DNA from 3 places in the Arthrobacter sp. A2-55 genome. Region 1 is predicted to be linked to each of the others. Evidence: riboswitches for the same ligand, from Rfam matches in the RefSeq annotation. Region 1 holds a riboswitch; each other region holds the start of a gene.
The links. Region 1 has a riboswitch for S-adenosylmethionine ahead of LPN03_RS11205 (hypothetical protein). Riboswitches for the same ligand answer to the same signal wherever they lie in the genome.
Positions count from the first base shown of each region.

Region 2: linked by a shared signal. The riboswitch ahead of LPN03_RS04475 (DUF1737 domain-containing protein) and the one ahead of LPN03_RS11205 (hypothetical protein) in region 1 are both predicted to bind S-adenosylmethionine.
Region 3: linked by a shared signal. The riboswitch ahead of LPN03_RS13900 (bifunctional o-acetylhomoserine/o-acetylserine sulfhydrylase) and the one ahead of LPN03_RS11205 (hypothetical protein) in region 1 are both predicted to bind S-adenosylmethionine.

Region 1 is NZ_JAJLOZ010000035.1:7,234-17,131, reverse strand. It holds gene LPN03_RS11215 (alpha-ketoacid dehydrogenase subunit beta) at 1-1,001, shown strand, start outside; gene LPN03_RS11210 (biotin/lipoyl-containing protein) at 998-1,228, shown strand; gene LPN03_RS11205 (hypothetical protein) at 1,239-1,544, opposite strand; SAM riboswitch class IV at 1,553-1,666, opposite strand; gene LPN03_RS11200 (sodium:solute symporter) at 1,864-3,390, opposite strand; gene LPN03_RS11195 (helix-turn-helix domain-containing protein) at 3,566-4,150, shown strand; gene LPN03_RS11190 (hypothetical protein) at 4,386-4,607, opposite strand; gene LPN03_RS11185 (FAD:protein FMN transferase) at 4,659-5,687, shown strand; gene LPN03_RS11180 (ferric reductase-like transmembrane domain-containing protein) at 5,680-6,249, shown strand; gene LPN03_RS11175 (NADH-ubiquinone oxidoreductase-F iron-sulfur binding region domain-containing protein) at 6,246-7,688, shown strand; gene LPN03_RS11170 (ferredoxin) at 7,685-7,942, shown strand; gene LPN03_RS11165 (amino acid permease) at 8,007-9,898, opposite strand, start outside.
Region 2 is NZ_JAJLOZ010000009.1:39,031-48,928, reverse strand. It holds gene LPN03_RS04500 (ABC transporter ATP-binding protein) at 1-210, shown strand, start outside; gene LPN03_RS04495 (energy-coupling factor transporter transmembrane component T family protein) at 207-1,004, shown strand; gene LPN03_RS04490 (UDP-N-acetylglucosamine 1-carboxyvinyltransferase) at 1,255-2,787, shown strand; gene LPN03_RS04485 (O-succinylhomoserine sulfhydrylase) at 2,969-4,180, opposite strand; gene LPN03_RS04480 (rhodanese-like domain-containing protein) at 4,273-4,665, opposite strand; gene LPN03_RS04475 (DUF1737 domain-containing protein) at 4,662-4,922, opposite strand; SAM riboswitch class IV at 5,005-5,126, opposite strand; gene LPN03_RS04470 (Pr6Pr family membrane protein) at 5,251-5,904, shown strand; gene LPN03_RS04465 (aminodeoxychorismate lyase) at 5,876-6,793, opposite strand; gene cls (cardiolipin synthase) at 6,902-8,359, shown strand; gene pabB (aminodeoxychorismate synthase component I) at 8,376-9,898, opposite strand, start outside.
Region 3 is NZ_JAJLOZ010000050.1:22,752-32,649, reverse strand. It holds gene LPN03_RS13940 (glycine--tRNA ligase) at 1-1,265, opposite strand, end outside; gene LPN03_RS13935 (lactonase family protein) at 1,542-2,651, opposite strand; gene LPN03_RS13930 (RNA-binding S4 domain-containing protein) at 2,820-3,050, shown strand; gene LPN03_RS13925 (alpha/beta hydrolase) at 3,123-3,764, opposite strand; gene LPN03_RS13920 (SGNH/GDSL hydrolase family protein) at 3,871-4,722, shown strand; gene LPN03_RS13915 (MFS transporter) at 4,657-4,956, opposite strand; gene LPN03_RS13910 (hypothetical protein) at 5,651-6,136, shown strand; gene LPN03_RS13905 (homoserine O-acetyltransferase MetX) at 6,170-7,264, opposite strand; gene LPN03_RS13900 (bifunctional o-acetylhomoserine/o-acetylserine sulfhydrylase) at 7,385-8,707, opposite strand; SAM riboswitch class IV at 8,793-8,909, opposite strand; gene LPN03_RS13895 (Tex family protein) at 9,031-9,898, opposite strand, start outside.

The DNA.
Region 1 (9,898 bases):
GCCGGCGGTTGAACACGGCCAAGGCGCTGCAGGAAGCCATCGGCTCGCAGATGGAAAAGGACCCGTCAGTATTCGTGATGGGCGAGGACGTGGCGGCCTACGGCGGCATTTTCTCCTCCACCACGGGGCTGCTGGAGAGGTTCGGATCGGAGCGGATCATTGACACGCCGATTTCCGAGACGGCGTTCATCGGGCTGGGCATCGGGGCTGCCGTGGAAGGCATGCGGCCCATTGTCGAGCTGATGTTCGTGGACTTCTTCGGCGTGTGCATGGACCAGATCTACAACCACATGGCCAAGATCCACTACGAATCAGGCGGCAACGTCCGCGTCCCCATGGTGCTGATGACGGCGGTGGGCGGCGGCTATTCCGACGGCGCCCAGCACTCGCAAACACTGTGGGGCACGTTCGCGCACCTGCCCGGCATGAAGGTGGTGGTCCCCTCCAACCCGTACGACGCGAAGGGGCTCATGACGGCGGCCATCCAATCCGACGACCCCGTGGTGTACATGTTCCACAAGGGCGTCATGGGCCTGGCCTGGATGGCGAAGAACAAGCGCTCCATCGGCGCCGTCCCGGAGGAGGACTACGTGGTTCCGATCGGCAAGGCCAAGGTGGTCCGGGAGGGCACGGACGTCAGCATCGTGACGCTGTCGCTGTCCGTGCACCACAGCCTGGACGTGGCGGAGAAGCTGGAGGAGGAGGGCATCAACGTGGAGGTGCTGGACCTGCGCTCGCTGGTGCCGCTGGACCGGGAGGCGGTCATCGCCACCGCCGCCAAGACCGGGCGCGTGATTGTGGTGGATGAGGACTACCAGTCGTTCGGGCTTTCCGGCGAAATCGCGGCCACCATCACCGAGCACGACCCGGCCCTCTTGAAGCACTTCAGCCGCGTCTGCGTCCCCGACGTGCCCATTCCGTACGCCCATGAACTCGAATATGCTGTGTTGCCAACGGCCGCACGCATTGAGGCCGCGGTCCGGAAGGCGGCAACTGCATGAACGAAGTCCTGTTTCCGATGATGACGGGGGACGCCTCCGAGCCCGGCGTCCTGGCCACCTGGTACGTGGCCGACGGCGACGCAGTTGCCGAAAAGCACCTGCTCGCCGAGGTGGCCATAGACAAGGTCGACGCCGAAATCTACGCGCCCGTGGCCGGCACCGTCCGGCTTCGCGTTCAGGAAGGCGACGAAGTGGCGCAGGGTGCGGTGATCGCAGTCATCGAATGACCGCAGGCGGTTAGTGCGCCGCGAGGCGGAAGCCGAGGCGCCGGCCGGTCCGCACGCCGGTCTGGGCCACGGTCACCACCAGCGTGGCGATTTCCGGGATCCACTGGGCCGGGCGGACCGCCTGCGACAGCGCGTCCACCAGCAGGTCCGGCTCGGCAGACCAATAATTGTGGTGCCCCGACGGGGTGAAGAACGTGACAGTGCCGTAGTTGATATCCACGGCCGGCAGCACGGGAATGCCCTGCGGCGGTGTGGCGGCCCGGGCAGCGTTGCGGTTCGCGGGAATGCGGTTGACGGAGATAACGGTCATCATCACGGCCTTTGGGAGTGCTCTTGCCCCCGGATCCTGTCACCGCGGGCCGCTTCCTCATCCGAACCACCCTGTGAACATGGGGTTGGTGCGCGGCCAGTCGGAGCTTGGCGCCGCATCTCTTGAAGCTGGCTCAAGATTACCGCCAAAAAGCACGACGGCGGATGGTGACGTAATTTATTACGTGACCATCCGCCGTCGTGCCGCTTACGCAACGATGCACTTTCCTGTGGGGCAAAACTCGACTTGGGTTGTGCCCCCGGTGCACCCGGGGCAAAACCCAGCCCGGGTTTTGCCCCAGGGAAAAGTTCCCGGCTGAGACCGGCTACTTCCGGCTGGTGAGCACTTCGATGTCGTCCTCGTTGGAATCCGTGGCAGCCGCACTCAACCGGCGGTCCCAGGCGTCGCGGATGTGGGCCGGAGTGGCCGGGGTGGCCAGCGAGACGGCAACGTAGACAATGAGGGAGGCGAGCAGGCCGTAGTAGATGGGCTCGTTGGCGTAGATGCCGTCCGCGCTGGGGATCACTCCCGTCGCGTAGAGCACCAGCAGCACCAGGGTCAGGCCGCAGCCCACGGCCATGGACCAGGCGGCGCCCAGGCCGGTGCCGCGCTTCCACGCCAGCCCGCCGATGATGGCCACCAGGAGCCCGCCCACCAGGATGTCGTAGGCGATGGTCAGGGCGAAGACCACGTCGCTGACCACGATGGAAATGAGCACCACGCCCAGCCCCAGGCCCAGCACGTACCAGCGGTTGGCGTTGACGTCGTGCTCCGGGTTGGAGGTGTCGGAGGTGTCTATGGTCTTGCCGAACCAGCTGGCCACGAACGGGACCACGTCCTTGCGGGCCACGGTGGCTGCGGCGATCAGGGCGCCGGAGGCGGTTGACATCATGGCGGCCACGGCGGCGGCCATGACGATCCCACCCAGGCCGATGGGCAGCAGGTGCGTGGCAACCTCCGCGTAAACCACGTCCTTGCCCAGCGTGGCGACGTCAATGGAGGGCAGGGCCACGCGGGCGGCCAGGCCGATCAGGGCACCGGCCACGCCGTACAGGATGCAGTAGATGCCGGCCGTGGCGCCGCCAACGCGGGCCACCTTGGGGTCGCGGGCGGTGAAGACGCGCTGCCAGATGTCCTGGCCGATCAGCAGGCCCAGGGTGTAGATGACAAAGTAGGTGATGATGGTCTGGACGCCGATGCCGTCCCACTGGAAGAAGCTGGACTCAACGCGGGACTGGATGCCGGCGAGACCTCCGGCGGCGTTCCAGGCGAAGGGGAGCATGAGCAGGAAGACGCCCACGGTCTTGATGACGAACTGCACCTGGTCCGCCAGGGTGATGGACCACATGCCGCCAATGGTGGAGTAGACCAGCACAATGGCACCGCCCACGGCAATCGCCAGCCAACGCTCCCAGCCAAACAGCACCACAAAGATGGTGGCGTAGGCGCCGGTGGAGGTTGCCGAGATCATGACGGTGTAGGCCAGCATCACAATGCCGGACATCTTGGTGGTTTCCTGCCCGTAGCGCAGGCTGAGCATTTGGGAGACCGTGTAGATCTTCAGCTTTTGGATGGTGGGAGCGAACAGCAGGCTCAGCAGCAGCACGCCCACGCCGATCGCCACCACCAGCCACATGCCGGAAATGCCGAACTTGTACCCGAGGCCCACGCCGCCCACGGTTGAGGCGCCGCCCAGGACGACGGCGGCCATCGTGCCGGTGTACAGGAACGGGCCCAGGCGCCGCCCGGCCACCAGGAAGTCGCTGTTGTTCTTGGTGCGCGATTTGCCCCACCACCCGAAGGCCAGCATGGCCACCAGGTAGAGGACGACTATGGCAATGTTCAAGCTCATGTAAGGCTCCAGGGTGCAGTGATGATGACTCCTCGATAGAAAATTGCCTATCAGGCAACTTCCGTTGTCCATTAGGCTAAACTGTGATTGCGGTAACAGTCAAAATGGAAGTACGCCCGTCACATCCGTATAGAGTCGCCTTGGGCACGTGGTGCCCGGAGCTAAAGGAGTGAACATGAAGGCATTACCCGTTGAGCCCAGCTCGGCACCGGTGGCCATCGGGTCCAGGATCCGGGCGGCCCGCCAGTCCCAGCGGCTGACCATTGAGCACGTGGCCGATGCAACGGGACTCACCAAGGGCTTCCTGAGCCGGGTGGAGCGAGACCTCACCTCTCCCAGCGTTGCCTCCCTGGTCACCCTGTGCCAGGTCCTCTCCATCTCCATTGGCGACCTGTTCGCCGTCCCGGAGACGCACCTGACGCTGCGCGGGGAGGGCCCGCGCATCTCCCTGGGCGGCGAAGGCATTGTGGAGCGCCTGCTCACGGCCCGCTCAGAGCGCCGGCTCCAGGTGCTCTCTTCCACCATTGCACCCTTTGGCCGCGGCGAATCCGAGCTCTATGCGGTGGACTGCGACGTGGACGTGCTCCACATCATCAGCGGCGAGCTGACACTGATCCTGACCCAGGACTCCTATGACCTGAAGGCCGGCGACACACTTTCCTTCCCCGGCCGCGAACCCCACACCTGGGAAAACCGCACTTCCGAACCGGTTGAGGCGCTGTTCATCCTGGTCCCCGCCGCGTCGGGCTCGGGCGCGTAACCGCCGGCCCCCGGCACCGGCTCCCACCAATTGCTATGCGGCCGAAAGGCTCCTCACGGCCAATTCTTAGCAAGGCGTTGGATTGTAGTAACTGACAATCCACCGCAAATCAAGACTTTGAATGTGAGGAGCACGCCATGGCTTCATCCAGAAACCCCAAAACACTTGCCAAGGCGGTCACTTCCGTTGTGGCGCTGGGAGCGGTCGGCACGGTGGGGCTCGGCAGCGCCGCCTTTTACGGCACCATCACTTCCGCCAATGCCGTCAAAGCCGCCACCTCCCAGACAACGCAAACTACGACGGCGGCGCCAACGGCTTCCGCGGACAGCTCCGGTTCGAGTTCTGGTTCCAGTTCGGGTTCAAGTTCCAGCTCCGGCTCAAGTTCTGGTTCCAGTTCGGGCTCAAGCTCAAGTTCCAACTCCGGTGCCAACTCCGGTTCCAGCTCAAGTTCAAGCACGCAGCTGCAGGCCGGAAACGGCGGCTCCAGCCACTCACAGTCTTCAGGCTCATGAGGGCCCCGGAAACGTCCGCCATCGCATCGCGGGCCTGGCAGGTGTGGGGCCTTGAGGCGTCCGTCTTGGTGACGGAACCCTCCCGGCTGGATGCGGCGGAGCAGCTTGCACGGCACGTGCTCGACGCCGTCGACCTCGCCTGCAGCCGCTTCCGCCCCGACTCGGAGCTTGCCCTGCTCCGGGAAAGCCTCACTCAGGGAGCCCTGGTCACGCCCCTGCTGGCCACTCTGATGGAATCCGCCCTCGCGGCGGCGCGATGGACAGACGGCGCCGTGGACCCCACGCTCGGAAACGATCTCATTTCCCTTGGCTATGACAGGGATTTTTCGGCCGGAACCTCCGGCCGGTCCGCGAATGACCCACTCGCGGCGGAACTCTCCGGCCTGGCGGCCGCCCTGCTGCTGCGCAACCGCACCGTCCCTGGCTGGACACGGATCAGCCTCGACGGCCGGCTGCTGACCGTCCCGGCCGACATCACGGTGGATCTCGGCGCCAGCGCGAAGGCGGTTGCCGCGGATATGGCTGCGGCGCGCATCGCCTCCGAGCTGGGGTGCGGGGTCCTGGTCAACCTTGGCGGCGACATTGCGACGTCCGGGCCCGCCCCGGCCGTGGACCCTGCGGTGGAGAGTCCGCTTGCCGTGGCTGCGGCCGGCCACTGGCAGATCCTGGTCCAGGACACGCCGCAGGACCCTGCCCAGCAGGTGTCACTGCCCGCCGGGCATGCCATGGCCACCTCCAGCACGGTCAAGCGCCGCTGGCAACAGGCCGGGGCGCAGCGGCACCACATCCTGGACCCCAGGTTCGGCCTGCCGGCGGAAACCGTGTGGCGGAGCGCCAGCGTGGCGGCCCCCACCGCCCTGGAGGCCAATGCCTACAGCACGGGCGCCATCGTCAAGGGCCATGCGGCCGTGCCTTGGCTGAGGGCGCAGGGCATCAGTGCCCGTCTGGTGGATCAGCGCGGCCGGACCGTGACCACCACCTCCTGGCCGGCGGTTGAGCTCGCGGGGGTGGGATCCCATGGATAACGCCATGTGGGCCTTTGGCCGGGCCAGCGGCTTCGCCTCGATGCTGCTGCTGAGCGTGTCGGTGCTGCTGGGCATACTGACCAGGTCGGGACGGCCGCTGGTGCGGCTGCCGCGCGTCTCCGTCTCGCTCCTGCACCGCAATGTCTCGCTCATGGCAGTTGTGTTTCTCATTTTCCACGTGGGCGCACTGCTCCTGGACTCGTATGCGCAGCTGCACGTCACGGACGTTTTCGTGCCCTTCCTGGGTTCCTACCGGCCATTCTGGCAGGGGCTCGGGACCGTGGCGCTGGACCTGCTGGCCGCCGTCGTGGTGACAGGCCTGCTCCGGCACCGGATCGGGCAGCGCACCTTCAAGCTGGTCCACTGGCTGAGCTACGCCATGTGGCCCGTGGCCATCGCCCACTCGGTGGGGAACGGGACCGACGGGACCAGCGCGCCCGTGGTGGCCGCCGTCGTCGTTGTTTCCGTGGCTGTGGTGGCCGCGGTGGCCTGGCGGCTGTCGGCGGGATTCCTGGAGACGGCCAGGCTGCGCCAGCTCCACGGCCAGTGGAGGCGGCCATGACGGCGGCGGTGGGGCAGCTGTCGCCGGCCGCCGTTCGGGAGCCCTGGGATGGCGGCTCGCGGCTGTTTGCGGCAGGGGACCGGGCCGGGTACGCCGGCCATCTGGCGGCCTACGGGCCGCTTCCCGGACACGAACCGCGCGGCACCCTGCTGGCGCAGTTGCAGGCGTCCGGGCTGACCGGGCGGGGAGGCGCCGCGTTCCCGGCCGGGCCCAAGCTCGCCGCCGTCGCCGAGGCAGGCGGGGCGGCCCGGTACGCCACCCGGCCGTCCGGCCCGGTGCTCATTGCCAACGGCGCGGAGGGCGAACCGCTCAGCTTCAAGGACGCCACACTGCTGCACAACGCCCCGCACCTGGTGATCGACGGGCTGCTGGCAACGGCACAGTCGGTGGCTGCCAGCGCCATCTACATTTACACGGCGGCGGGCAACCTGGACGTCGTGGCCGCGGCCCTGGCTGAGCGCCCGGATGCCGCCGGGGTGATCCTCACGGAGTCTCCGGACGCCTTTGTGGCGGGGCAGGCCAGTGCGGCTGTGAACTTTCTGGAAACCGGCAGGGCGATTCCCGTGGACCTGCGCCGGCGCCTGGCCGACTCCGGTTTCAAGGGCCGCCCCACACTGGTCCAGAATGTGGAAACGTGGGCGCAGGTGGCGCTCATCGCCCGATACGGCGCCGATTGGTTCCGCGCGGCGGGCGTGGCCGGGGATCCGGGCACCCGCCTGGTCTCGCTCTCCGGCGACGTCCCTGCCCAGCAGGTCTTGGAGGTTCCGGGCGGCGCGCCGCTCACCGACGTGCTGGCCACGGCAGGGATCAGGCACGACGCCGTTGCCGCGGTTTTGGTGGGCGGCTTCCACGGCCGCTGGGTGCGGCCCGAGGGGGTGGTGCTTTCCGTGGATGAAGGGGCCGCCGGCTTGGGTGCCGGGCTCGCTGTCCGGCCGGGCGCGGGGGTGCTGCACGTGCTGGGGCCGGGCCGCTGCGGCCTGGCGGCCACTGCGGACATGGTGGATTACCTGGCCGGCCAGTCGGCCCGGCAGTGCGGCCCGTGCATGTTCGGGCTGCCCGCGCTGGCGGATGTCATGCGGCGGCTGGCGGGCGGCGGGTCTGGTGGGTCCGGCCGCGGCGGTGCCGGTGCTGGTGCCGGTGTTGCCGGACCGCCACTGGATCCCGGGCTGGTGGATGAGGTGGGGCGGCTTTCCCGCCTGGTGTCCAGCCGCGGAGCCTGCCACCACCCGGACGGCACCGTCAGGCTCATCGCCAGTGCCCTGGAAGTCTTCGCCGACGACATTCCCTGGCACCTTGCCGGGCAGTGCAATTCGGGGCATGCCGGGCACGCCGCCGTCGGGCATGCCGGTGGGCACGCCGCCGTCGGGCATGCCGCCGTCGGGCTGGCCGGAGTCCGGGACCTGCCAGGCCGGGCGCCTGCGGAAGGGGGCCGGCGATGAGCGCGGATTCCCGGAGGGAAGCGGCGGCCAGGCTCCACATTGACTGGACGCGGTGCGACGGACGAGGGCTGTGTGCCGAATTGCTGCCCGAAGCACTCAGCCGCGACGACTGGGGCTTTCCGCTGGCGGCGCCGGGCCGCCTCGCGGTGGATGCCGACAAGTCGAACGTCCCGCTCAAGCACTCGGAGCTCGGTGCGGCTACGGACGCAGTCAAGCTCTGCCCCGTGCTTGCCCTGCGCCTCACCCGCCCCTGACCACCGACGCTCCCTCACCTTTCGGGGTGCTGTGGCTGACCCTCCCTCACCTTTCGGGGCGCCGTCAGCCGACGTGGACCCAAGGGCGCTGCGTGAGGTCGGGTTCGGCCTCGCGCAGCACCTCGCGGGTGACGGGGGCAATCTCGCCTTCGCCAATGAAGAGGAACTTCAGCAGGTTCGTGATGGGGTTGCCCTCGTTCCAGCGGAAGTAGATGTGCGGAATGATCCCGGTGGCGTCGCGGACGTGGAGCAGCACGGCGGCAACGGTGTTGGGGACCGTAGAGCCGTGGACTTCCAGGATTTTGAAGCCGTGCCGCTCAATGCCGCGGATCTCCAGGGCCGTTTCAAAGTCGGAGGAGTCGTCCACGATGACCTCAAGGAACAGTGCATCCTTGGGATTGCCGATCTCGTTGACGGTGGCGGCGTGGGAAAGCTTGCGGCGGTAGGCTGCGGCGTTGCGCGTTTTGGGGTCGTGGGAAATGAACCGGATGGTGTCCTCATCCACGGCGGCCACGAATTTCATGGCTGCCTCATCCATGCGGATGTACGTGGCCCGCAGTTCAAAGGCGCGGCGCATGCGGGACAGGAAGCTGACGCCCACAATGCCCACGATGAACAGTGCCGCGATCTTCAGTCCGTCAGGGCGCTCGATCGAGTTGGCAACGGTGGTGTAGATGAACGCCACGGATACGGCCGCGAAGCCGATGGTTTGCCCCTTCTGCTTCTTGCGCCTGGCCGAAAGCGTCACCGCAATGGCGGCCGAGGTGATCAGGACCAGCACCCCTGTCGCGTAGGCGCCGCCCTGCGCGTCAACGCTGGCCTTGAAGGCGAGGGTGATGATGACGGCGATGACGCTGAACACCAGCACCAGCGGCCTCACCGCCCCGGCCCATTCCGGCGCCATGCCAAAGCGCGGCAGGTAGCGGGGAACCAGGTTCAGCAGTCCGGCCATCGCGGAGGCGCCGGCAAACCACAGAATTGCGATGGTGCTGATGTCGTACACGGTGCCGAAGCCCTGCCCCAGCAGCTGGTGGGCCAGGTAGGCCAGGGCGCGGCCGTTGGCGGCGCCGCCGGGCTGGAATTCCGCGGCGGGGATCAGGATGGTGGTGGCCAGCGAGGAGGTGATGAGGAAGCTGCTCATGATGACTGCCGCCGTCGTCAGCAGCTTGTGCGCGCCGGCGATCCGGCCCACGGGCTTCTCCTCGGTGTCACCGGGGCGGCCCTTGATCTGGGGCATGACGGCCACGCCCGTTTCAAAGCCGGACAGGCCCAGGGCCAGGCGGGGGAAGACCAGCAGGGCGATGGCCACCACCATGACGGGGTTGCCGTGCTGGGTGGTCAGCGCCGTCCACCAGTCCGCAGTGAGGAGCGGGCTGCCCAGCGCCTTGACCAGGGCCACCGCGATGACCACCAGGTTCAGTGCCAGGAACACGGCCACCAGCACGACGGCGATGCCAATGGCCTCTTTGAAGCCGCGGAGGAAGACGGCGGCCAGGGCGGCAACGAGCACCAGCGTGATGATGATGTTTTGCCCGTGCAGGAAGCTGGGGGCAAACGGGTTTTCAATGACGTGGGCGGAGGCGTCGGCCGCGGAGAGCGTGATGGTGATCATGAAGTCGGTCGCGGCAAAACCCAGCAGAATCAACACAAACAGCTTGCCCCACCAGCGGGGGAGCAGGCGCTCCAGCATGGCGATGGACCCGGCACCGTGGGGGCTTTCCCGTGCCACGCGCTTGTAGACGGGCAGTGCCCCGAAGAGCGTCACGATGACCAGGACGATGGTGGCAAGAGGGGCCAGGACGCCGGCGGCGAGTGCCGCAATGGCAGGCTGGTAACCCAACGTGGAAAAGTAGTCCAGGCCCGTCAGGCACATGACGCGCCACCAGGTGTGTGGCTTGTGTTCGGAATCCGGGCGCCCGTGCGGGCCTTGGCGCTTTCCGGAGCTTTCCGGCAGGC
Region 2 (9,898 bases), on a different contig from region 1:
ACTGCCGTGGTGTCCGTGACGCACGACTCCGCCTTCACCCAGGTGTTGGGAGGGGCCCGGCTGGTCCTCGGCTCGCCCGTGGACCCTCCTGTTGAAGTTCGAGATAACCACGTGCGGATGACCCTGCCGGCGGCCGAGCCGGGGGCTGAGCCGGGGGCTGCACCGAAGCCCGTGGCGGAGCCTGTGTCGCAGACGGGGGTGCGGAGATGAGCGTGGATGTTCTTGCCGCCCCCCGGTCGAACGCCTGGCTGGCGGGGGCGAACCCGCTGGCCAAGCTGGGCGCCGCCATGGCCATCACCGTCGCCCTGCTCCTGAGCGTGGACTGGGTGTCTGCCACGGCGGCCCTGGTGCTGGAATGCCTGCTGCTTCCGCTGGCCGGCCTGGGCGCCTCCTTGTTGTTGCGTCGGGGCTGGCCCGTGTTGCTGGCCGCCGTGGTGGGCGGCTACGGCACGGCGTTGCTGGCACCCAAAACGGGCGAGGTGCTCCTTTCGGCAGGGCCGCTCCTGTTCACCACCGGTTCCGTGGAGTCCGGTGTGGCCATTGCGCTGCGCGGCCTGGCGATCGCCCTGCCGGGGATCATTGTCCTGGCCAGCACCGATCCCACCGACTTGGCGGACGCGCTGGCCCAGAAGCTCCGCCTGCCGCACCGCTTTGTGCTCGGTGCCCTGGCTGCGATGCGCCTGGTGGGCCTGCTGGTGGCCGAATGGCAGACCCTCGGCATGGCCCGCCGCGCCCGCGGGGTGGGCAGCGAGCCCGGCTTCTTCAGCGGCCTGCGCGCGTCCCTGGGGCAGGCCCTGGCGCTTCTGGTCCAGGCCATCCGCAGGGCGTCCCGACTGGCAGTCACCATGGAGGCCAAGGGCTTTGGCGCCGGGCCCCGCACGTGGGCCCGCGAATCCGTCTTTACGCGGCGCGACGCCGCGGTGGCGGCAGGGGGATTGGTGATGGTGGCCGTGTCGGTGGGGGCCGCCGTCGTGCTGGGAACGTGGAATCCTGTGTTTGGCTAACCCTCCGCCGAGACAGCGGATCAACGCCGAGACCGGATGGAATATCCTGCGGATCTCGGCGCGCATCCGCTGTCTCGGCGTTGCGCACGGAATGTCCGCAGGGGGAGTACCGTAGTGGGAGACGGTTTGCGAATTAGGCCGCCGAATAGACTTATCGCATGCAATGGCTAATCTTGGCCTACAAAGTACCAAATTGCTGTAAAGGTCACGAAATGCCTGCAAAATATGCGTCCCATGATATAAAAGTGTTATGACTCAAGTGGCTGCAGAAACCGTCGGTGTATTGGTCCGCGACGCCCGGAACGACAAAGGCTGGACCCAGCTGGAACTCGCGGCGCAACTGGGCACCAGCCAGAGCGCGGTGGCACGCATGGAACAGGGCAAGCAAAACCTTAGCCTGAAGATGATCCAGCGCATGGAATCCCTGCTGGGGCGAAACATTGTCAACGTGGGAAATTCACCCAAGAACGTGGTGACCCACCTGCGCGTGCACGGCGGCCGCGAGCTCTCCGGCAGCGTGGACGTCAACTCCAGCAAGAACGCCGGCGTGGCCCTGTTGTGTGCCAGCCTGATCAACCGCGGCACCACCACTTTGCGCCGGCTGGCCCGCATCGAGGAGGTCAACCGCATTGTTGAACTGCTCACCAGCATTGGCGTCGAGTGCAAGTGGCTCAATGCCACCGACCTTCAGATCCGCCGCCCCAAAGTGCTGGACCTGGCCTCCATGGACGTGGAGGCAGCCAAGCGCACCCGCTCCGTCATCATGCTGCTGGGCCCCCTGCTGGACCAGCAGGACATTTACCGCATCCCTTACGCCGGCGGCTGCGACCTGGGCACGCGCACGGTGGAGCCCCACATGCAGGCCCTGCGCGAATTTGGCCTGGCCGTTACCGCGCACAACGGTTTCTACCAGGTGCAGGCCCCGCTCAGCGATCACAGCGACCGCACCTTTGTGCTGACCGAGCGCGGGGACACCGTTACCGAAAACGCCATCATGGCCGCCGCGCACCGCGAGGGCACCACCGTGATTCGCAACGCCAGCCCTAACTACATGGTCCAGGACCTGTGCTTTTACCTGCAGGGGCTGGGCGTGCACGTGGAAGGCGTGGGCTCCACCACGCTGACCATCCGCGGCCGGGCCCGCATCGACGTGGATATTGAGTACTTCCCGTCCGAGGACCCCATCGAGGCGATGTCCCTGATCACCGCCGGCATCGTGACTAAGTCCGAGGTCACCGTGCGCCGCGTGCCCATTGAGTTCATGGAAATTGAGCTCAAGGTGCTGGAGCAGATGGGCTTCCACTACCGCAAGTCCGCCGAATACACGGCCCGCAACGGCAAGACCCGCCTGGTGGACATCACCACCCTGCCCTCTGAGCTGCACGCCGCACCGGACAAGATCCACCCCATGCCGTTCCCGGGCCTGAACATCGACAACCTGCCCTTCTTCGCCGTCATCGCCTCCTGCGCCGAGGGCACCACGCTCATCCACGACTGGGTGTACGAGAACCGCGCCATCTACCTGACCGAGCTGAACCGGCTTGGCGCCGGCGTGCGGCTGCTGGATCCGCACCGCATTGACATCAAGGGCCCCACCGCGTGGCGCTCGGCGGAGATCGGCTGCCCGCCGGCCCTCCGCCCCGCCGCCTGCATCCTGCTGGCCATGCTTGCCGCGAAGGGAACGTCGGAGTTGCGCAACATCTACGTGATCGAGCGCGGCTATGAGGACCTGGCCGAGCGCCTGAACACCGTTGGCGCCGAAATCGAATACTTCCAGGACTAAGTCCAAGCACGACGGCGGCCGGTGACCTTTCGCGCGAAAGGTCACCGGCCGCCGTCGTCCTCGAGATTGGAGATAACCACCGCCCCAACCGTCGAGATTGGAGATAACCACCCACCTCATCGGTGGTGATCTCCAATCTCGACGGGCGGAGGGGTGGTTATCTCCAACTTCGACGGGGGGGCTAGATTGCTGCGAGGGCCCTTTCGAGGTCCTTCTTGAGGTCGTCCAGGTCCTCCAGGCCGACGGAGAGGCGCAGGAAGCCGTCGGAGAGGCCGATGGCGGCCCGCCCTTCCGGACCCATGGCGCGGTGCGTGGTGGTGGCCGGGTGGGTGATGAGGGACTTCGTGTCGCCCAGGTTGTTGGAAATGTCCACAATTTCCAGGGCGTTCAGGAGCCTGAAGGCGGCTTCCTTGCGGGTGCCGCCATCGGGCTCGGCCAGCTCAAAGGTGAGCACCGTGCCGCCGGCCTTCATCTGCTTCTTCGCGAGCTCATGCTGCGGGTGCGAGGGCAGGAAGGGGTAGATGACGCGGCTGACCTGCGGCTGCGCCTCGAGGAACTCGCCCAGGGCCAGGGCGCTGGCGCAGGATGCGGCCACGCGGATGCCCATGGTTTCCAGGCCCTTCGTCAGCACCCAGGCATTGAACGCGGACAGCGCCGGGCCCGTGTGCCGCATCAGGTTCTTGACGGGGCCGTCGATGAATTCCTTGGTCCCCAGGATGGCGCCGCCCAGTACCCGGCCCTGCCCGTCAATGTGCTTGGTGCCGGAGTAGACCACGATGTCCGCGCCGAAGTCGCCGCAGCGCTGCAACAGGGGGGTGGCAAACACATTGTCGGCCACCACCTGGGCCCCGGCCGCATGGGCGAGCTCGCACACCGCCTGCACGTCGATGATTTCCTGCATGGGGTTGGACGGCGACTCAAAGAACACGGCGGTGGTGGGAACGCTCAGTGCCGAACGCCACTGCTCCAGGTCCGGGCCGTCCACAAACACGGTCTCCACGCCCCAGCGGGGGAGCAGTTCGTTCAGGATGACAAAGCAGGATCCGAACAACGAGCGGGACGCCACCACGCGGTCGCCGGCCCCCAGCAGGGCACCCAGTGCGGTGAACACGGCGGACATGCCCGACGCCGTCGCGAAGCAGGCTTCCTTGCCCTCCAGCAGCCGCAGGCGTTCCTGGAACGTGGCCACGGACGGATTGCCGTAACGGGAGTACACAAAGCGGTCCACCTCGCCCGTGAAGGACTGCTCGGCGGCCTCGGCGGATTCGTACACAAAGCCGGAATTGAGGAAGATGGCCTCGGAGGTTTCCTGGAAGTTGCTGCGGTCCAGCCCGCCCCGGACGGCCTGGGTGCTGTCGGCCCATGATGCGGCGTGCTCATTAAAGTTGCTCAATTGCGTGTCATTCCTTAGTTTTCGCAGGTGGTGCCAGGTGGTGCCAGGTGGTGCCAGGTGGTGCCAGCTTCGGGGCCGCGCGCCCCGGGCGCTTATTTCCAGGGCAGGTGGCGGTTTTTCCAGCCGTTGACAATGCGGTCGCCGTAGCTGTCCGGCACGCCCTCAAAGCCCTCCAGGACGTTGAAGGCCGTGTAGCCGGCAGCCGTGGCGGCCTCGGCGGCGGCAACGGACCGCGCCCCCGAACGGCACAGGATGACCAGCGGGGTCTCCGCCGGAACCGCGGCCTGGAGCTCCGAGAGGAACGCCGGGTTCGGGGCCCCGCTGGCCAGGTTCCACTGGATGAACACCGGCTCGGCACCCAGGGAGGAGACATCGGGGACGCCAATGTGGGTCCATTCGCCGTCAGTGCGCACGTCCACCAGCACGGCGCCCTCGCCCAGCTTGTCCCATGCCTGGGCGGGGACCAGGTCTCCGGCGTAGCTCACGCGATTCCCTCGCCGTCGAACTCTTCAGGGTCTTCCAGCTCCTGGACGGCATTGGCGACGGCGGCGTCGGAGGAGGCCACGGCGTGCGGCAGGATGACGGCCTGGGCGGCGATCACGGAGGCGCCGTTGAACGTCACCGACGGGCTGCCGTGCAAAATGTAGCCTTCGGCCAGGGCTGCGGAGATCCGTTCACAAAAGGAACGGTCGTCGGGGCCGGTGATAAGGCGGTAGGCGAGGGGGGATTCGTCAGCGGACATGCGAGCTCCTGAGTGCAGGCGGACGTTGCTGCAAGCGCAATGTACGTACGGCGTTTCCACACATGCAAAAGGGCACATCGGGCGTTCGCGCTTGCAACCGCGGCCGCTGATTGCCGGGTTTGCCGAGTATTCACCTGAGGCACCCCGAACGAAAAAGTGGGTTGCCGGCCAGCAAGTCAGGGCTTGGCGCTGGCGCTCATTACTCCCTTGAAAAATAACACGCGCACCCCGTGCCGTCACTAATGCAGCAGCGAAATGTGGCGCAACATGACAAAATCGGCGCCCGCACCCGGGTCCTGCCGTGCGGGGTCCGTGGCAGGATGAAGCCATGACACTACGCCGCGTACTTGCCGCCCTGCGCTTCCTGCTCGGCGCGGTGACCCTGGCCGCCGTGGGCATCCAGCTGGGCATCCACATCAGCCACGGCTTCAATGTGCTGAACTTCTTCAGCTACTTCACGAACCTGTCAAACATTTTTGCCGCCTGCGTGCTGCTGGTGGAGTCCGTGCTGGCCTGGCGCGGACGCGAGCTGGGTCCGCTGTGGCAGCTGGCCCGCTGCGCCTCCGTGGTGTGCATGGCGCTGGTGGGCATCGTGTTCAGCGCCCTCCTGCGCGACGTGGACCTGGGCTCGCTGCTGCCGTGGATCAACACGTGGCTGCACTACGTGATGCCCGTGGCCGTGGTGCTGGATTGGCTGGTGCAGTCGCCGCGGCTGCCCATCGCGTTCAGGCGGCTGGGCCTGGTGCTCGTGCTGCCCGTGGCCTATCTGGCCTACTCGCTGGTACGCGGCGCAGCCATCAACTGGTACGCCTACCCGTTCCTGAACCCGGCCAACGGCGGCTACGGCACGGTGGCGCTCACCTGTGTGCTCATCGCCGTTGCGTTCCTTGCCGTCAGTGCCGTGCTGGTGGTGGCCGGCAACAAGCTCCGCCCCCTGATTGCCCCGAACGCCGTCAGTGGGTCTGTGCCAGCAGGGCGCTGAGTTCGGCCGTCAGCCTGGACCGGACGTCCGCCGTGCCCACAGCCCGTCCGTCAATGGTGTTCACGGGAGCCAGCAGCCTGATGCTGGAAATCAGCCACACGGCGTCGGCGTCGAACAGGTCCTGCGGCTCCACGGGCCCGTACCCCAGCTCCCAGCCGGCCTCCTTCGCGGCGGCAAACAGCGCCCCCTGCGTGGTGCCGGGCAGGATGCCGCTGTCCAGGTTGGGCGTGATGAGGCGCTTGACCGGGGCGCCGCCGCGGTCCGCCAACTGCGCCAGCAGGACGGACGACGTCGGCCCCTCCAACACGTGTCCGTCACCGCTGGTGAAGATCACGTCATCCGCGCCGTGGGAGTGGGCGTGGCGCAGGGCGGCCATGTTGACGGCGTAGGAAAGCGTCTTGGCCCCCAGCAGCAGCCACGGGGCCCGGTGGGAAATGGTGCTGTCATAGCCGCGGTCCAGCAGCAGCACATCCAGGCCCTTCTCGCGCTGCTCGGCCAGCAGCGGCGGCACGGCGGAGGCCTGCACCCATGCCGTGGTGGCGTTGGCGCCCTCCGGGCCCCGGGTGGCGATGAGCTTGATGACAATGTTGGTGTTGCCGTGTTCATCCGGGCCCTGGGGGGAGGCAGAGGCAAAGGTGGCGGCCGCCGTCGAAATGGCCCGCAGCCAGGTGCCGGCGTCGGGGATGTCCAAGTCCAGCGAGCGGGCGGAACGGGCCATCCGGTCAAGGTGTGCCTGCACCTTGCGGGGCGTGCCGTTCACGGCCAGCAGGGACTCGAAGATGCCGTCGCCGCGGGTCACGCCCTGGTCCGTGGCGAGGATCGCGGGCGTGCCGGAGTCGGCCACGCGCCCGTCGGGGAAAGCGGGGTCAAGAAACACCAAAACTGTCATGACTTGAGCATACTGGCCACCGGTTCCGCCGCCGGGCGCCTCCACCGGTAGGCTGTTCTCACTGACGCATGACATGGGGAGGCCTGCTTGATCTGGACAGTGTTTACCTTGCCCACCACCAACGCCTGGCTGTCCGCGCTCGCCGTGTTGGTGGACCTGGTGATCCGGATTGTGGTGCTCGGCGTGATTCCCGGCAACCGCCGCCCCACCACCGCCATGGCGTGGCTGCTGTGCATCTTCTTTCTGCCCTACGTGGGCCTGGTCCTGTTCCTGATGTTTGGCAATTTCCGGCTCTCCCGCCGCCGGCGCGAAACGCAGGCGGCGGTCAACATTCGGGTGGTGGAGGGGACGCGGGAGATCGCCAAACAGGTGCCGCCCTATGACGGGCCCCCGTGGATCAATTCTGCCGTGGAACTCAACCGCAACCTGGGCTCCTTCCCTGCCCTGGGCGGCAATTCCGTGCAGCTGATCCGCGGCTACCAGGAATCCCTGGACGCCATGGCTGCGGAGGTGCGCACCGCCACGGACTATGTCAACGCCGAGTTTTACATCATGAGCTCGGACAGCTCCACCGAGAACCTGTTCCGCGAACTGGAGGCTGCCGCCGCGCGCGGGGTGCGGGTGCGCGTCCTGTTCGACCACATTGGCTCGCTGCGCGTGCCCGGGTACCGGGACATGATCCGCCGGCTGAAGGCCAGCGAGATCCAGTGGCGGCGCATGTTGCCGCTGCTGCCTGTGAAGGGCCAGTGGCGCCGCCCGGACCTGCGCAACCACCGCAAGATCCTGGTGGTGGACGGCCGTGTCGGGTTTACCGGCTCCCAGAACGTCATTGAGCCGTCCTACCGCAAGAAGGCCAATGCCAAGCTGGGCCGAAAATGGGTGGAATTGATGTCGCGCCTTGAGGGGCCCATTGTGGGCACCCTCAACGTTATGTTTGCCACCGACTGGTCCAGTGAAACCGAGGAAAACCTGGAGTCCCAGCTGGCCACGCACCACTGGAACTCGTTCACGGGAGGCGTGCTGTGCCAGGTGGTGCCCAGCGGGCCGGGGTTCGTGACGGAAAACAACCTCCGCCTGTTCAACACCCTGCTGTACTCGGCGGAGGAGCGGATCACCATCTCCAGCCCGTATTTCGTGCCGGATGATTCGCTGCTGTACGCGATTACGACGGCGGCCCAGCGGGGGGTCCGCGTGGAACTGTTCGTCTCCGAAAAGGGCGACCAGTTCCTGGTCCACCACGCGCAGCGCTCCTATTACGAGGCCCTTCTCAAGGCCGGGGTGCAGATCTTCCTCTACCCCAAGCCGCTGGTGCTGCACGCCAAGCACTTCACGGTGGATTCCGACGTGGCCGTGATCGGTTCCTCCAACATGGACATGCGCAGCTTCTCGCTCAACCTCGAGGTCTCCGTCATGATGATCGACAAGGACGTGGTCCTGGCCATGCACGACGTCGAGGAGCACTACCGGGCGGTCTCCCGCCAGCTGTACCTGGACGAATGGGTGAACCGGCCCATCCTGGCCCGGTACGTGGACAACGTTGCCCGGCTGACCGCCACGTTGCAGTAACCCAGTCTCGCGGCAGTCAGCCCGGGAACGTGGCGCCCAGGGTCGACAGGACTCCGTAGGCCTTGGCCTGGATTTCCTGCCATTCGGCGTCGTCGTCGGAGTCGGCCGTGATGGCGCCGCCGATGCCCAGCGAAAGGTGCGTGCCGCCGTCGTCCGTGTCCTGCAGGACCAGGGTGCGGATGGTGACGGAGAGGTCCATGGCAGCATTGAGTGAAAAGTAGCCGATGCCGCCGGAGTAGATGCCGCGCGGGCCTGCCTCCAACCGGTCCAGTATGGCCATGGTGCTGATTTTCGGGGCTCCCGTCATGGAGCCGGCGGGAAACGCCGCAGCCAGTGCCTGCGCCCGCGAATTGCCGGGCGCCAGCTGTGCCTCGATGGTGCTGACCAGCTGGTGGACCGTGGCGTAGCTTTCCACGGCGCACAGCCGCGGGACGGTGACGGAGCCGGGGAGGGCGTAGTGCGACAGGTCGTTGCGGAGCAGGTCCACGATCATGACGTTTTCCGCCCGGTCCTTCAGCGACGATGACAGCTCCGCCTTCAGCGCAGCGTCCTCCTGCGGGCCGGCACCGCGCCGTCGGGTGCCCTTGATGGGTTCGGCGCGCATCAGCCCGGCGGAATCGATGCGCAGAAAGCGTTCCGGGGACGTGCTGCACACCGCTGTGCCGCCGAAGCGCAGGAACGCGGCAAACGGGGCAGGGTTGCGGCTGCGCAGGGCCAGGTACGCGGCCCAGCCGTCCACCCGGCCGCCGCTGTGCGCCTCGAGCTGCGTGGTCAGGCACACCTCGTAGGAATTGCCGTCACGGATTTCGCCCAGGGAGGCGGCAATCATGGCCTTGTACCGCGCCTCGCCGTCCCGGATGCTGAATGCGGGGGCTGGCGGCAAGGCAGGGGGGTCCGCCTGGTGCAGCTGCGCCAGCATGGCCCGCACCTGCGACGTCCACGAATCCGCTTCCGCGACGGAGGCGGGCAGCCCGGCGTCGGCCAGGGTCAGCAGGTACAGGCATTTTTCCTGGTGGTCCACCACCACGGCGCGCCCGGCAAACAGCAGGGCGGCCGCGGGTTGCGCGGCTGGCACGGACGACGGCGGAGCCTGGGTCCCGCTTGCTGCCCCGGGAGGCGGTGCTTCGGCTGCGCCGCCCGTTTCAGCCTTGAGCCCGTAGCCCAGGTATCCCAGCCACCCCAATGTGAACTCCGCCGGGAAGTGCTCCGGGGTGCGCACCGCCCGGCGCCCCCAGACAGAGTCCAGCCAGCGGAAGAACGGCCCGTGGATCCGGGCTGCCACCTGGCCTGCCCGGACGGTTGTCACACCATCTGCGTGGGTGGCAGTCTGGCCGAAGCTGCCGGAGGCGTCCGCCATGATGGAAAACCGGGAACGGCCTGCCGGCTGCCCGGAATCTCCGCCGCCGTCCGCGATGGAGCTGTCCAGCCACACGGCGTCGGGCGAATCCCCGAAAAGGGCGGCAAAGAGATCCGCCGCGGCGGGATGGGCAGCCACCCGTTCCGCCGAAAATGCCAGCCCGCGGCGGCGCGCCAGCTCCG
Region 3 (9,898 bases), on a different contig from region 1:
ACAGTGATGCAGAACGGGGTGCCGATTTCATCCTGGCGGCGGTAGCGGCGGCCGATGGCGCCGGCGTCGTCGAACTCGATGTTCCAGTGCTTGCGCAGCTGGTTGGCGAGGTCCTTGGCCTTGGGCGAGAGCTCCTCGTTGCGGGAGAGCGGGAGCACTGCGGCCTTGACGGGGGCCAGGCGCGGGTCCAGCTTGAGGACGGTGCGCTTGTCCACGCCGCCCTTGGCATTGGGGGCTTCGTCCTCAACATAGGCATCCACCAGGAACGCCATCATGGAGCGGGTCAGGCCAAAGGAAGGCTCAATGACGTAGGGGGTGAAGCGTTCGCCCGTGGCCTGGTTGAAGTAGTTCAGTTCGGTGCCCGAACCCTTCGTGTGGGAGCTCAAGTCATAGTCGGTGCGGTTTGCAACGCCCATGAGCTCGCCCCAGCCCGAGCCCTTGAAGCCGAACTGGTATTCAAAGTCAATGGTGCCGGCGGAGTAGTGGGCGCGCTCGTCCTCGGGGACGTCAAAGCGGCGCATGTTTTCCGGGTTGATCCCCAGGTCCACGAACCAGTCCCAGCACAGCTCGACCCATTCCTTGAACCACTTCTCAGCGTCCTCGCCGGGCACAAAGAACTCAATTTCCATCTGCTCAAATTCACGCGTGCGGAAGATGAAGTTACCGGGGGTGATCTCGTTTCGGAACGCCTTGCCGATCTGGCCAATTCCGAACGGGGGCTTCTTCCGGGAGGTGGTGAGCACGTTGTTGAAGTTCACGAAAATGCCCTGGGCGGTTTCCGGGCGCAGGTAAAACAGCCCTGCGGCGGCATCCACCGGGCCAAGGTACGTCTTGACCAGGCCGGAGAACAGCTGGGGCTCAGTCCACTGGCCCTTGGTGCCGCAGTCGGGGCACACAATGTCATCCATGCCGTTCTCGGGCGGGCGCTTCTTCTTTGCCTCGTACGCCTCGATGAGGTGGTCCTGGCGGTGGCGCTTGTGGCACTGGGTGCACTCCACCAGCGGGTCGGTGAAGGTTTCCACGTGGCCGGATGCCTCCCACACGGCCTTGGGCAGGATGATGGAGGAGTCCAGGCCCACCATGTCCTCGCGGCCCCGCACAAACGACTGCCACCATTCGCGCTTGATGTTTTCCTTCAGCTCCACGCCGAGGGGGCCGTAATCCCAGGCCGACCGCGATCCACCGTAAATCTCACCGGCCTGGAACACAAAGCCGCGGCGCTTCGCGAGGGAAATGACCTGGTCAAGCTTGGATTGGGGGGCCACAGAGTACTCCTAATAATTACGAGGCCGCTGGGTGCGGTCCGTCCGTGGACTAGCCTACCGGTCTGTGGCGCGGGGCAGGAATTGCTCCGGCGGGCGGTGAACCCGGCGTGAGTCCCGCACCTGTTCTTCTCCCTGGGGCCAAACCCAGCCCGAGTTTTGCCCCCGGTGCACCCGGGGCACAACCCACCGCGGGTTTTGCCCCACAGAGAAGTTGGCCGGCGGATGATGTACGACGCCGGCCCCCGGCTTGCGCCGCCTGCTCACCTTGGGCAGGGGTCAGGCAAGCACGACGCAGGTAGGGCTGCCGAATGCCACTGTTTGGACCGGTTCGGCACCGGGCAGGCCGTTTTCGTCGAGGTCGAAGACGGCAACATTGTTGGAGAGCTGGTTGGCCACGTAGATCTTGTGGTTCGCCACGGCGAAGTGACGGGGCCAGTTGCCGCCTGAGGGCACGAGGTTGAGAAATACCGGCGGCCGGGGCGAATCCCCTTCCACGCCCGAAACGTCCAGCACCACCAGCGTGTTGGGCCCGCGGACGGCGGCGTAGAGCTTGGTGCCGTCCTCCGAGAGCTGGATGTGGGAAGGGAAGAACTCCTTGGCCAGTCCAATCTCCCCTTCGGTCGGCGCAAGGGGCACCTTGAACAGCCACCGCCAGAAGTGTCCCGTCCCCTTGCCCGGTGCCATTTCCGCACGTCGGAGCACGTGCAGGTGTCCGTCCAGTTCACCCGCCACGAACATGAATCCGCGCTTCAGCGACACGTGGCGGGGCCCAGTGCCCGGCGGCAGTTCCGCAGAGTCAGCCAGCACGCGCGAATCCGCAAAGTAGACGTCCACCCTGTCGGCCCCCAGGTCCGACACGAGCACTGTGCCCCACGGCGTGGCCGTCACCTGGTGCGCGTGGGACTCCCCCTGCCGTCCGGTGACGGGCCCGGAACCAGGGTGGCTGAGCAGCTCCGGCCGTGCGGCGCCGGGCTCAGTGCCTAGCTCAGTGCCTGGCTCAGTGCCGGGCAGGGCGCCTGGCTGGGCCCCTTCCAGCACCGCGGCCAGCGGCAGCACCGCAGCCGTTCCGGACGAATAGTTGGCCACCCAGACACTCCCGCCCAGGTGGATCACGTGGCAGGGGTCGGCCCCGCCGGTGGATGCCCGCCCCAGGACCGCAAGCGTTTCGGGATCAAGGGCGGCGACCGTGCCGTCTTTCAGCTCCTCGACGGCAAGCAGCACCCCGCCGGCGCCGGCCAGGAATGACGGATTGCGGACTCCGGCTGCCTCCGCGGTCCGCTCCCCCACGGTGCCGTCGTCCTGCAGGGCAAAGCGCTGCACGCCGGGCCCGGCTCCGTAGCCCGCCTCGGTGTAGCCGCTGACAATCAATGCGCCGGTTGTCGGCATGGGTGGCACTCCTCGGGTATTAATGTCGCTGCTGTATTGCTTTCAACCGTAGCGCCGCAGCACTTGATTGCGCCCCTCGACGTTCCAAAACCCTGCCGGAATTTCGCCGATGGTCTGGCTCGGTTCCGGCCGTGTCTGCGGCAGCCAGCAGTGCGGCACAATTGACCCATGAGTTCACACGAGATCATTGACATCCCCATCCGCGACGACATGATCCGCCTGGGACAGCTGCTCAAGCTGGCCAGCCTGGTGGAGGACGGCGTGGAGGCGGCCGAGCTCATCAAGAACGGCCTGGTCAAGGTCAACGGCGAGATCGATGAGCGCCGCGGGCGCCAGCTGCACCACGGAGACACCGTGAGCGTCAACGGCGAAACCGTCCGCATCACCACCGGGGCCTGAGCAACCCGTCCCGCCCAACCCTGCCACAGCGCAACGGAAGCCGAACGCGCAGGCCGGGTGCCGGCGTCGTGCTTACCCGGCGTTGAGCACCTTCAGCTGGAGGAACTCGCCCACGTGCACCATTTCCTGGGCGTTGATGCCGTGCCAAATCCCCGTGTACAGCACCTTTGTGAGCTTGGTGTGGGCGCGCAGCCACGTGTTGGTGTATTCAACGGACGTCTGCGGAATGACCGGGTCGGCCTGGTCGCGCCCCCAAAAGATATCGGGCCTGGCAGCAGCCGTGGCGGCATCGTCAAACCACGGATTCCCGTCCGCTTCCACTACAAAACCAGAAAGCCCGACGACGGCGGCGTAGTCCGCGGGCCGGTGCCGCAGGAGACTGGTGGCCATGCACATGCCCTGCGAAAAGCCCAGCAGGGTGACGGAGGAATGCTCCTGGCGCACTGAATCCAGCCACTGCTCGACGTCGGCGGCCGCTTCGGTGACGCCGTCCAGGGTGTAGGAGAGGTCATTGCTCAGCGGGAACCAGGCGTAGCCCGGTCCGGCCTGCTGCGTGGCGCGGACGGAGGCCACCGTGAATTCTGCCGGCAGCTGGGCGGACAGGCCAAAGAGGTCCTCCTCATCGGCGCCGTAGCCGTGGAACATGACAAGGAGGGGCGTTCCGGCGCGCTGATCGGCGGGGCGGGACCAAATGACGGTGGGGGAATCAATCATGCGCCCCATCTTTCCATGCCGGCCCGGCCCCTTTCGAACCGGCCTGGCGGAACCGCAAGGTGGCGCAAGGTGGCGCAACCACGTGGTCAAAGTGCAGGATGGGAGGGTGAGTGATTCAACGGCATCTGAAAATATCGAAGCTGCGGGCACGGCAGTCATCGCCCGCCACCCCTGGAACCGCTATGTGGCCATGGGCGACTCCTTTACCGAGGGCATAGGCGATCCCGAGCCCCACAGCCCCGGCGGGCATCGCGGCTGGGCGGACAGGCTCGCGGAGGAATTGAGCCGGGACAGGGACGATTTCCGCTACGCCAACCTGGCCATTCGCGGGCGCCTCCTGACCCAGATCCTGGCCGAACAACTGGAGCCGGCCCTGGCCCTCAAGCCGGATTTGATCAGCATTTCCGCCGGCGGCAACGACCTTATCCGGCCAGGTTCCGATCCGGACGCCCTGGCCGAAAAGCTCGACGCCGCCGTCGGTGCGATGTCCGCAGCCGGGGCCACCGTGCTGCTCTTCAACGGGCCCGACATCCGCGACACCCCTGTACTGGGCATGGTGCGCGGCCGGGTGGCCATCTATAACGAAAACCTGCGCACCGTCGCCGCCCGGCACGACGCCGTGATCGCGGACATGTGGTCCCTGCGGGCCCTCACGAACCCGCAAATGTGGTCCGCGGACCGACTTCACTTCGCCCCGCTGGGCCACCACACCATCGCCATCATGGCCCTGGACGCCCTGAACGTTCCCCACCAGCTGCTGCCCCAGCGCCCGGAACCCCTCCCCACGCAAAAGTGGCAGGCGGCCCGTGCCGAGGACCTGGTCTGGGCCCGCGAATACCTGGTTCCCTGGGTGCTGCGCCGCCTGCGCCACCAGTCATCCGGCGATGGCATCTCACCGAAACGGCCCACGCCCGGCCCGGTGTTCGGGCCCGGAATGCCGGGCGGGGCCGGGGCTTAGGCCTGGTTGCGGGCCCCGGCGCCGGAAGAGCAGCCCGGCCATGAATGTGCGTTTAGGACCCACGACGTCCGAGAGCTGGCCGCCGAGCAGCAGCGGGCTGCCGAAGGCAAGCGAGTACGCGGTGATGACCCACTGCCGTTCGCCGCTGGAAAAGCCGAGGTCGTGCTGGGCGGACGGGAGTGCGATGTTGGCGACGGTGGAGTCCAGGGCAACCATGAGTTGGGCCGGGGCCACTATGGTCAGCGTCCACCAACGGCGGGGGCGACCGCAGGACGCTGTCCCCAGCCGGCTGAGGTGCCTGGACCTGCGACATGGGGCCACATTAAGCGGTGCCGTTGGGTGCCGGGTCCGAACTCCCTCCGAATCCCCCGTGAGTTTCCCCCCGACGCTCCATCACTTTTTGCGATCTTTTCCTCGACGCGGCATCACTTTCTGCGCTCTTTTCCCCGACGCTCGGTCCCAACCGGGGCACCTCCTGCGCACCGTGCCGCAGTTTATGAGGGAGGGTTGGCAAAAACACCCCGAAAGGTGATGGAGCGTCACTCGGTGCTGGGCTGGGCGAAGCACCTTTCTGTGCGCGTGTCATGCTGCACCGTCCCTGCGCGTGATGTGCTTGACCGCCCCCGGCACTGGCCATGCTCCACCCGCCTACACTGGCCATGCTGGACTTCCCGCTGGGGCAGAACCCATGCTGAGTTTTGCCCCGGGTGCACCGGGGGCAGAACTCGAGCTGGGTTCTGCCCCACAGGAAAGTTTGCGAACCGTCCGGCGGAGCCGCCCCGACCCCCGCGCCGCGCACTCTGCCCCATCCCGGACCAAGACAGTGATGCTGGCCGGGCCAGGGGACCCCTCGGCGGCATTGCCCGGTATGACGGCAGGCAAGCCGACTAGGATGGATGGAAGCGCGAATATTCCGCGCCCTGTCTTCGTGAAGAGGTGCGTTGTGCTGACATTGCTCGACCCAGTGGTGGCCGGAGACGTGGCCGCTTCGCAGTCCGGATCCTTTTCCCTGCAGCCCTTCCTTGTTTTCGTCATCATCGCCGTAGTGCTGCTGGCCAATTTTGCCAAGGCTGCCAGCCGCAAGAAGCGCGCCCGGAACGCCTCACCCTATGCAGCCCAACCCGTCCGCCCGGCCCAAGCCGGACGCCCCGGGCAGTCTAGCCGCCCCGGGCAGCAGGGCATCGCCCACCAGGCGGCGCCGGCCGCTTATATTGGAACGTTGCTCAACGGTGTGCCCATGAAGAACTACGATGCCGCGCACGGCCAGCAAACCACCGGTTTCGCCAACGAGCGCATGAAGGCCGAGGCTGAACTCAAGCGGCAGCTGGACGCCCTGGACGCCGCCCGCCGCGCCGGCCAGGTGACCGCCGAACAGTACGCCGCCCATAGGGAAGCCATTTTCCGCAACTTCTGATCGACGGTCCCGAGGCGCCGCGACACTGGAACGCTAATCGGTGAAGAACTGCTCCCGCAGCAATTCGCCCACGGCCCCCACCTCGGTGAGGAAGCCGTCGTGGCCAATGGCCGAGTCGATCCGGCGCACTTCAACGCTGCCGGGCAGCGCCGCCGCCAGTTCCTCGGATTGGGCCGGGAAATACAGCCTGTCGCTGTTGACGGCGGCCACCAGGAATTCGACGCCGGCCGTCCGCGCCAGCGCCTCCTCCAGTGTGCCGCGCCCGCGCCCGACGTCGTGGCTCATGAGGGCCTCGGTGATGACAATGTAGCTGTTGGCGTCGAAGCGGCCCACCAGCTTGCGTGCCTGGTGGTCCAGGTAGCTTTCCACCTGGTACCGCTCCTGCACCGGGCTCCCGCCGTCCGTGCGCAGCCGGCCGTGGCTGATGGGGTTTTCCCCGGCCTGGGAATTGCGGCCAAACCGCGTCCCCATCTCGGCCTCGGAACGGTAGGTGATGTGGGCAATCCGCCGCGCCAGGCCCAGGCCCAAGGTGGGCGCCGCGCCGTCGTAGTAGTCCCCGTTGGCGAAGTTGGGGTCCTGGCGGATGGCAAGGACCTGGGCCTGGGCGAACGCGATTTGCTCGGCCGTGCTGGCGGCACAGGCCGCCACCACGGCGCACCGCCGGACCCGTTCCGGGAACGTCACTGCCCATTCCAGGGCCCTGGCGCCTCCCATGGACCCGCCAATGACGGCGTGCCAGGAGGTGATGCCCAGCTGGTCCGCCAGCCGGGCCTCCGCGTGGACCGAGTCGCGGATGGTGACGAACGGGAAGCGGGAGCCGTACGGGGCGCCGTCGCCGGCAATGCTGGAGGGGCCTGTGGTGCCGTAGCAGCCGCCCAGCATGTTGGCGCACACCACGAAATACTGATCGGTGTCGATCACCTCGCCGGGGCCGACCAGGCCCTCCCACCAGCCGTTCTCTTCCGAATCGCCCCGGCTGACGTGCGTGCTGCCAGTCAGCGCGTGCTGGATGAGCACCGCATTGCTGCCGGCCGCGTTCAGCGTCCCCCAGCATTCAAAGGCCATGGTGACCGAGGGCAGTGACCCCCCGGCCTCCAGTTCCAGTGAACCGATGCCGACCGAGCGCAGGAGGCCGCCGCCCTGGCCGACGGCGGCCTGCCAGGAACTGTCCGCCGGCCCGGATCCGCCGGTTTCGATGTCAGGGGTAAACACGTTCCGCTCCGCTGCACCTGGACTCACATGGGCCACTTAGTTCACGGACGATTTTGCTGCGCGGAAACCTGCTTCAAGGTCGGCAATAATGTCGTCCACACCCTCCAGCCCCACGGACAGGCGCACCAGCCCCGGGCGGACGCCGGCTGCGAGCCGCTGTTCCTCGCTGAGCTGGGCGTGGGTGGTGGAGGCAGGGTGGATCACCAGCGAACGCACATCTCCGAGGTTGGCAACGTGCGAGTGCAGTTCCAGGCCGTCAACGAAGCGCTTGCCGGCCTCCAGCCCGCCCTTGATGTCGAAGGAGACGATGGCGCCGGTCCCCTTGGGGCCGTACTTGCGTCCGCGCTCAAACCAGGGGCTGGAAGGGATTCCTGAGTACGCAACGGCCTCCACGTTTTCATTCGCTTCCAGCCACTGTGCGACCTTGACGGCGTTGCTGACGTGGCGCTCCACGCGCAGGCTCAGCGTCTCGATGCCCTGGGCGATGAGGAAGGCATTGAACGGCGAGATGGCCGAACCGAGGTCGCGCAGCAGCTGCACGCGGGCCTTGAGGATGTAGGCCAGGTTGGCGCCCAGGGCGCTGCCGACGCCGAGGTCGCGGGCGTAGACCAGCCCATTGTAGGTCTCGTCAGGGGTGTTGAAGCCGGGGAACTTTTCCGGATCCGCGGCGAAGTCAAACTTGCCGCCGTCGACAATCACGCCGCCGATGGCCGTGCCGTGGCCGCCGAGGTACTTGGTGGCGGAATGGATGACGATGTCGGCACCCCACTCGAGGGGGCGGATCAGGTACGGGGTGGCGAGCGTGTTGTCCACGATCAGAGGCACGCCAGCCTCGTGGGCGATGGTGCTGATCTCCTCGAGGTTCAGCACGTCCTGGCGGGGGTTGGAGACGGTCTCGCCGAAGAAGGCCTTGGTGTTGGGCTTGACGGCCGCACGCCATTCGTCCAGGTTGTCGGGGTCGGAGACAAAGGTGACCTCGATGCCGAGCTTCTTCAGCGAGTGGGCCAGCAGGTTGAACGTGCCGCCGTAGACGCTGGGGCTGGAGACGATGTGGTCCCCGGCCTGGGCCAAGTTGAGGATGGCGAAGGTGGTGGCCGCCTGGCCCGAGGACAGCAGCAGGGCGGCAACGCCGCCTTCCAGGCTGGCAACGCGCTGCTCGACGGCGTCGGTTGTGGGGTTGCCGATGCGGGTGTAGATCGGCTCCAGCTCGGCCAGCGCAAAGCGGGCTGCGGCGCTTTCCGTGGACGGGAACACGAAGGACGTGGTCTGGTAGATGGGGAGGGCGCGTGCACCTGTGGTGGCGTCCGGCTCCTGGCCTACGTGGATCTGACGGGTTTCAAATGACCAACCATTGCTCATGGGAGCTCCTTAAACACTAGAGGCCTGCAATAAGTGCGGCCCATCCGCGCCACAGGGACGCCGTGATGGGCCGAAGGAATTGTGCGGCCCGCGCTTGCACCGAAACCGGGTGGTTCGGTACCTGGTCTTCACCCGGGGCACCCCACCGCGGAAGGAGGGTTGCCGGCCAGCGAGCCGGGGCTTGTCGCTGGCGCTCATGACCTGTATCCAGTGTGCGAGACCGGCGCTTCACGGCGCAACAATATGACTGGTTTGTGACTTATGCCGAACAAGTGCTGGACAAATCACGCAAATGGTGCCATGCGCTGAATGAGTGGATGATGCTACGGCTTCAGCCCCGCACGGCGCAGCGCCTCTGCCATGGCAGTGTTGGCCGGGGCCGGGGCCGCTGACTTGGCCGCGGCGGCTGGGGCAGTGCGTGACGGCGCGCCCTTGGCCCCCGCTGCCCGACCCTGGCGGGAGCCGCCCCCGGCGGCCGGCGAGGTGCGCGCCGGGGTCCGGGAGCCGGCGTCGTTCTTCCCCTTCCCGGCGGCAGCGTCCCCCGGCTGGTCATCCAGGCGCAGGGTGAGGGAGATCCGCTTGCGTTCCGGTTCTACCTCCAGGACCTTGACGCGGACCACCTGGCCGGACTTGACCACGGTCCGGGGGTCGGAGACGAAACTGTTGCTCATGGCGGAGACGTGGACCAGCCCGTCCTGGTGCACGCCGATGTCCACAAACGCGCCGAACGCCGCCACATTGGACACCGTCCCTTCCAGGATCATGCCGGGGCGCAAATCGGTGATCTTTTCAACGCCGTCGGCAAAGGTGGCAGTTTCGAAGCGGGGGCGGGGGTCGCGGCCGGGCTTTTGCAGCTCCGCCACGATGTCCGCCACGGTGGGCAGGCCGAAGGCGCCGTCCACGAAGTCCGCCGGGTTCACGGCCGCGACGGCGGGCACCCCGCCGGAGATTTCGGCCTTGCCGGCGCCCACGGCGGCAAGGATTTTGCGCGCCACGCCGTAGGCCTCGGGGTGCACGCTGGAGGCGTCCAGGGGCTCCGCTCCCCCGGTGATCCGCAGGAATCCGGCACACTGCTCAAAGGCCTTGGGGCCCAGCCGCGCCACCTTTTTCAGTTCCGAGCGCTTGCTGAAGGGCCCGTTTTCATTGCGGTGCGCCACGATGTTTTCACTGAGCAGGGGCCCGACGCCGGCC